One region of the Streptomyces sp. NPDC053069 genome, then DNA from elsewhere that is predicted to be linked to it. Evidence: riboswitches for the same ligand, from Rfam matches in the RefSeq annotation. Region 1 holds a riboswitch; each other region holds the start of a gene.
The links. Region 1 has a riboswitch for cyclic di-AMP ahead of ACIGXP_RS12435 (M23 family metallopeptidase). Riboswitches for the same ligand answer to the same signal wherever they lie in the genome.

Region 1 (2,251 bases):
GGCCTCGCCGACGAGCTCCAGCTGGTCCTCGCGCCGCTGTTCGTCGGCGATCCGGCCGCCCCCCGCCTGTTCGGCCCGGGCGTCTACCAGCCCGGCCGGCTGCGCCTCACCGAGACCCGCCGCATCGAGGACGTGGTCCTCATGCGCTACGAGCCCACGGCCCCCGGCACCGGCCCGGCCCCCGTCGCCGCCGACCGGCACTGGCTGCGCACCGCCTGCGAGCTGGCCGCGCTGTGCCCGCCGTCGGAGACGGCGTTCAGCGTCGGCGCGGTCGTGGTCGCCGCCGACGGGACGGAGCTGGCCCGGGGCCATTCACGCGAGGGCGACGACCCCGTGGTCCACGCGGAGGAGGCGGCGCTGGCGAAGATCGACCCGGCGGATGCCCGGTTGGCCGGCGCAACGGTCTACAGCAGCCTGGAGCCCTGTGCCCGGCGGGCCTCGCGGCCCGCGCCCTGCGCCGAGCTGATTCTGCGGGCGGGGGTGCGCAGGGTGGTCACCGCGTGGCGTGAGCCGGACACGTTCGTCTCGGCGGCCGACGGCACGGGGGTCCTGGTCACGGCCGGTGCGCAGGTGGCCGTGGTGCCGGAGCTGGAGGCACTCGCCAAGGCGCCGAACAGGCATCTGCTGGGAGGCTGAAAACACCCGGGGCCGGAATCCACTGGATTCCGGCCCCGGGCCTTCAGTAGCGGGGACAGGATTTGAACCTGCGACCTCTGGGTTATGAGCCCAGCGAGCTACCGAGCTGCTCCACCCCGCGTCGTTGTGACTCCAGAGTACCCCATGCGCAGGGCGGCACGCACACCGGTATTCCCGGCCCCCTCCCGCCAGGTCACCCACGGTGACTGGGCGACCGCCGTGCGCATAACATCTGAGACACCATCAAAAACGCCGAGACTCCTGAACGCCGGACAACTCGCCCGCTTTGCGGCGCTCCTGACCGGTAAGTCCACGCCCGAAATCGTTAATGATCAAGTCGAACGGCTTGGAAAGTAACCGGCAGGTCTATTAACGTTCGATAACGCAGCGCGGTCGTCCCAGCCGTCACAAGAGACGGCTCCGTGCGCACGCGCCGAATCCCGCGAGGGAACCGGGGAACCACCACCTTGGGGTGAATCGTGCGAATGCCGCAGTTGGTATACGCGCGTAGGAGACCTTCCTGCTCCGAACCCGTCAGCTAACCCGGTAGGCGGAGGAAGGAAAGGAGTGCGCCCGAGTGGCGTCCAACCGGCCTGCCCCAGAAGCCCCGTTCATGCCCGCGCCGGCCGAGCCCGAGACCTTCGGCTACGGCACCTACCGCGCCGAAGAGGGCCCCTGGGAGGAGTGGAACCCCACCGAGGACTCCGTCGCCCCGGTCCGCGGCCGGCACCGCGTCACCAAGCAGCGCGGCGGCTTCGCGCGCAGCTCCACCGTCCTCGGCGTCGGCGTGCTGGCCGCGGTCGGCGCGGGGGGCATGGCCAGCGCCAACACCGGCAAGCCGCCGGTCTCCATATCCCTGCCGGACCTGGACTCCGTCGGCCACCTCTTCGGCGACGACTCCTCCGACGCACCCCGGACGAACTCCACCGCGCTCAGCACCATGGGCGTGACCTCGGCCGACAGCAAGGACTCCGACGCGGGCGAGGCACTGCGCAACCGGATCATGGCCCAGGCCGAGCAGCAGCAGAGCAAGGCCGACAGCAAGGCCACCGCCGCCGCGCTCGCCGCCGCCGAGAAGCAGACCGCCGACGCCGCGGCCAAGGCGGAGCAGGAGGCCGCCGCCAAGGCCGCCGCCGCCAAGGAGAAGGCGGAGGCCGACGCCAAGAAGGCGGCCGAGGCCAAGCGCCTGGCCGAGCTGGCCAAGCAGTACCAGCTGCCCGTCGTCTCGTACACGATCACCGGCACCTTCGGCCAGCCCGGCGCCATGTGGTCCTCCGGCTACCACACCGGTCTCGACTTCGCCGCCCCCACCGGCACCCTCATCAAGGCCATCCACAGCGGCACGATCACCCAGGCCGGCTGGGCCGGTGCCTACGGCTACCGCACGGTCCTCACCCTGGACGACGGCACCGAGCTGTGGTTCTGCCACCAGTCCTCGATCAACGTCCGGGTCGGCCAGAAGGTCTCGACCGGTGAGGTCATCGGCCGCATCGGCGCCACCGGCAATGTCACCGGCCCGCACCTCCACCTGGAGGTCCACCCGAACGGCCAGGCCGCCGGCATCGACCCGGCGCCGTGGCTGCGGGACAAGGGGCTCACCCCCTGATCTCCTTTC
Region 2 (2,251 bases), on a different contig from region 1:
GACGGCCTGCGGGAGCTGGTCCTGCACGATCTGGTCGAGCAGCTTCCCGCGGACCGCGAGATTGGTGTATTTGAAGTCGCCCTCGGGCTGCCGGTCCGCGAGCAGTACCGCGAACCGGTCGGCCCAGCCGACGAATGCCCCGTCGGGGCCGGGGTCGCCGACGCCCTCGGTGAAGCTGTCCCCCACCGCCACGTACGACCCGATCACTGATGTGTTGTCACTCTTCGAATCGTCTGCCACGTCGGACCATGATTCACCTTTGGATGTGTCCTACGCGACCGTAGGCAGGGGTTGACGGCCGGTGAGATATGACACCCTTAAATGATTTGCCAACCCGGAACAGGGCGAACACGCCGAAGGACGGACAGCCTCAGACGACGGCGACGCCGTGCTCGCGGAGGTAGCCGACCGGGTCGATGTCGGAGCCGTAGTCGGGGGTGGTACGGATCTCGAAGTGCAGGTGCGGGCCGGTGACGTTGCCGGTGGCGCCCGACAGGCCGACCTGCCGGCCCTCGGTCACGGTCTGCCCGGGCGAGACGGAGAGCCGGGAGAGGTGGCCGTACTGCGCGTAGTGGCCGTCGTTCAGCCTGAGGACGACCTGGTTGCCGTACGCGCCGCCCCAGCCGGCGGAGACGACCGTCCCGGCGGCGACGGCCTTGACCGGGGTGCCGGTCGGTACGACGAAATCGACGCCCGTGTGGTAGCCGCTGGACCACATGCTGCCGGCCACGTGGTAACCGGTGCCGATGGTGGCGCCCGTGACCGGGAGGGTGAAGCCGGTGGAGGTGGCCGGCGTCGTGGCGGCGCCGGAGGTCCTGGGCGCCGGGGCCGCCTGGGGCGTGGAGCGGTGCGAGCCGCCGGACGACCGGCTCGGGGCCGCGGGCTCGGTGCGGGTGGGTGCGGCGTGCCTGCGGGTGGGTGCGGCCTGCCTGCCGAGCGCGAGCTCCAGGCCGGGGTGGATCAGCGACGGGTCGTCGCCGACGGCCTGCCGGTTGTCGGCGTAGAGGCGGTGCCAGCCGCCCGCCACGTGCTGCTCGTCGGCGATCACCGAAAGGCAGTCGCCGGTCTTCACCGTGTAGGTACGGACGCCGGAATCCGGCTGCGCGGCGGCCTTGTGCACCGGGGCCCGAAGGGACTGCACGGCCTGCGCGGAGACGGACTGCGCGGTGCCGGCGGCATGCGCCCCGGTGGTTCCGACGAGCGGGAGGGCCAGGGCGGCACCACCGGTTCCGGCGACGGCGATCGAGCGGGAAAGACGCGGGGTCTTGGGGCGTCGGTGCTTGCCCTTACCAGGCATGGCGCATTCCTCTCCGGCGCCTGCGAGGTGAGCTGTCGGGTTCGGGCTGGAGCTGCCCGGCCGTGCGCGCACGGTTTCACCCCGAGCCTGTCGCGGAGACCGGACAGGCAGTGGTACCTGATGGGTCCCCCGCTCCTGCCGAACACGGGTCAAGTGTGTGGGGCTCCGGGCGGCGGCAGGATTCGGCGTTCCGTCCGGATCGGTGGCGAACGTAAGCGGGTGGGACGCAGGGAAACAAGCAGTCGGTTTCCGCCGTTCGCCTTTCAGAAGATCGGATTCGGGAATTCGCCGTCACCCTCCGTGCATTTCCACCTGTTACGGCCCTTCAAATTCCCTCTTCACCGAGGAAATTACGTGGACATGACGCGGCACGCACCGTCACGAATATGACGCTCCTCACGCGCACCCGACCATGAGTCCGCATTTCACTCCGAGTTTGAATGAAGGCGCCAATTCGGGCAGAAGCATTAGATGCGGCACAGGCGGATAACCGTTGCATCCAGGTCACCTTTGAGGCCGGCGCGCAGCCCGTGGTGCAGCAGTACGGCACCGCGATGGACTTCGCCCGTTTCGCGACATTCGTACGACGCCGCCGGGTCGAGTCCGCGCAGGCGCAGCGCCGGCACGGGTTCGCCGTGGCTCTGCGCCTGGAGCCAGGCGAGGACCACCGTCTCCTCACCCAGGACGTACTGGACGGCGCTCAGTCCACCGGCCGGAGGTCGCAGCCGGTACAGGTCGCCCTGCTGGACGACCGGCCGGATCTCCTTGTAGAGATCGATCCACTGCCGGGCCTCGGCCAGTTCCTGATCGGTCCACTCGGTGAGGTCGCCGCCCACCCCGAGCACGCCCGCCATGGCGCTGACGAAACGGAACCGCAGGCCACTGACCCGACCGTTGAGCTGGGTGTTCGGGCTGTCCGTGACCCAGGCGGCCATGATCCGGGCCGGGTGGATC
Region 3 (2,251 bases), on a different contig from region 1:
CGGGGCTGGTGGATGACGGACAGGGTGGCGGCGGCTTCGGACGGTCGGGTTGGTCGTGTGGGGGGCGGGGAGTCGGGGCGCTGAGCTGGTTGGGTGACGGGCAGGGTGGGGCGGGCCCGGGGCGGTGGTCTCGGTGGCTACCGGCTGGTCGGCGTCGAGCCGGCGGGCGTCGTGACCGGCCGGACAGTCCCTGCGGTGTTCTCCGGGCGGGGCCGGGAACCGCGACGGGCCGGGTGCCAACGGCCCGGCGACGGCACGGGAACGGTCTCGGCCGGGTGGTAGGTGTGGGGCAGCGCCGGGTCGGCCTCGTCGGGCGCCACCGCTGTGGCCCTGGCCGGCGGCCGACAGCGGCACGTCCGGTCAGTCCGGTCGGCTGCGCCGGCTCGTGCCGGGCCTGCTGAAGCTCGTCGAGCACCCTCCCCTGCCTCGAAGGCGTGGGAGGCACCCCGGGGGTGGCTGCGTCGGCCCCGGGCCGCCCGTGGGCTCCAGGCGGGCACCGGGGTGGCGCTGACGGTGCGGGAGCGGCCCTGTTGCTGGAGCCGCTCCTGCCCTGACGGCGGGTCAGTTCACCCGGCCGTACCAGACGCTCCTGGTCCAGATCTTCTGGAGCCTCACCACGTCCCCGGTCCTGGGCGCGTGCCAGATCTTCCCGTGTCCGGCGTAGATGCCGACGTGGTACACGTTGGAACCCGAGTGGAAGAACACCAGGTCACCGGCCTTACGGCTGAGGGCCGAGATGTGGTGCGTCTTGTTGTACTGCTGGGCTGCGGTGCGCGGCAGGCTCTTGCCCGCCTTCTTGAACGAGTAGAGCGTCAGCCCCGAGCAGTCGAACCTGTGCGGACCGGTGGCCCCCCATTGGTATGGGGAACCCTTTTTGGAGGCCGCGACCTGCAGTGCTTTGGTCGCGAGGGTGGCGGCCGAGGCGTCGGTGGCGAGACCAGGGACCGCGATCGAGCCGCCGACGGCGGCGAGGGTGAGAGCCGAGGCCGTGCCGGCCCGGGCCATGAGCGACGGGACACGATTCAGCGCAGTCATGCGCAACCCTTCGTCAGCCGCCTGTGAAGGATGACCTGTCGGATTCGGGCTGGCGAAGTTGCCCGGCCGCGTCGCGGCTTCACCCCAAGGGCTGCTCGGAACGTCCGGCCGTCTGTGACGCACAGACGAACTTCCGTTCCGGCGACCCGTCTTGCTCGGGTCCTCCACTCCTGCCGATCCACTCCGTCGACCGGTCATCCGTGCGGCGGCAGGACTCGGCGTCCGCCCGGACCGCCCCGCCGTTGTGGCGGGGGCTTGTCGTCAGACAGGGATCTTCACTCACAGCTGTCTGAAAATCCCAATGGATCCGGGGATTTGTGGCGTTACTCACCACTCACCCGTTCGAGTGGACAGGGCTGCGTTCGAGGCACCGTCACATCCCGGCCGTAGCCGCCGACCTGGGACGGAGCCTCGTCCTCCACGCTGCCGACCCGCGCGGTGCGCAAGTCGGGAGGTCCGTAGAACGATCTGGATATACGTCGGTCGGGGGTACGCCGTTCGGGGCGTTTCGAGCCCGCCCCGGACGGCGCGTGTCGACATCCGGGTCCGTCCTGCCGGGCGGGCGTCCGGATCAGCCGACGCCGTCGGTCGGGAGCGTGACGCGAGCGGTGCGGCGTGCACCGTCCAGCACCCGCAGGGCCCGTGCCAGCGTGTTCCCGTGCAGCTCCGTCTCACCCCGCTGGTGCATCAACGCGAGGGCGTCGCGCAGCTCTGCGGCCTTGCGCACCAGGGCCTGGGCCGCGCGCAGCCCGTGATAGGTGTCTCCGTCCCGCCCCGGATTGATCCTGCCCAGCAGGTCGACCGCCTCCAGGTAACGGTCGATCAGATCTCCCTCGGCGCGGGTCAGTGCGGGCAGGGGCGGCAGTTCCGGCAGCATCGGCGGCTCACCTCGCGTCCGGTGCGCCGGGCGTGCTCCGCCGGCCGGGCACGATGCCGTCCACCAGACCGTAGGCCAGCGCCCCGGGGGCGTCCAGGATCACGTCCCGTTCCAGGTCGTGGTGTACCTCCTGTGCCGTGCGCCCGGTGTGCCGTACGAGCATCTCCTCCGTCAGTGCGCGCATCCTTGCCAATTCCTCGGCCCGGATGAGCAGGTCACTGGGCTGGCCCTGCATCGGCTCGGGAAGCCGGGGCTGCTCGATCACCATGCGTGCGCCGGGCAGCGCGAACCGCTTGCCGGGTGCGCCGGCCGCGACGAGCAGCGCTGCATGGGACGCGG

Region 2: linked by a shared signal. The riboswitch ahead of ACIGXP_RS08745 (peptidoglycan DD-metalloendopeptidase family protein) and the one ahead of ACIGXP_RS12435 (M23 family metallopeptidase) in region 1 are both predicted to bind cyclic di-AMP.
Region 3: linked by a shared signal. The riboswitch ahead of ACIGXP_RS02915 (C40 family peptidase) and the one ahead of ACIGXP_RS12435 (M23 family metallopeptidase) in region 1 are both predicted to bind cyclic di-AMP.

The regions. Positions count from the first base shown of each region.
Region 1 covers NZ_JBITZN010000004.1:548,642-550,892, forward strand. Annotated here, with positions in the region: gene ACIGXP_RS12425 (dihydrofolate reductase family protein) at 1-636, shown strand, start outside; tRNA gene ACIGXP_RS12430 (tRNA-Met) at 684-757, opposite strand; cyclic di-AMP (ydaO/yuaA leader) riboswitch at 1,058-1,206, shown strand; gene ACIGXP_RS12435 (M23 family metallopeptidase) at 1,214-2,242, shown strand.
Region 2 covers NZ_JBITZN010000003.1:373,995-376,245, forward strand. Annotated here, with positions in the region: gene ACIGXP_RS08740 (SGNH/GDSL hydrolase family protein) at 1-207, opposite strand, end outside; gene ACIGXP_RS08745 (peptidoglycan DD-metalloendopeptidase family protein) at 371-1,297, opposite strand; cyclic di-AMP (ydaO/yuaA leader) riboswitch at 1,302-1,457, opposite strand; gene ACIGXP_RS08750 (alpha-galactosidase) at 1,765-2,251, opposite strand, start outside.
Region 3 covers NZ_JBITZN010000001.1:651,071-653,321, reverse strand. Annotated here, with positions in the region: gene ACIGXP_RS02915 (C40 family peptidase) at 562-1,035, opposite strand; cyclic di-AMP (ydaO/yuaA leader) riboswitch at 1,039-1,266, opposite strand; gene ACIGXP_RS02910 (hypothetical protein) at 1,607-1,912, opposite strand; gene ACIGXP_RS02905 (ATP-dependent Clp protease proteolytic subunit) at 1,920-2,251, opposite strand, start outside.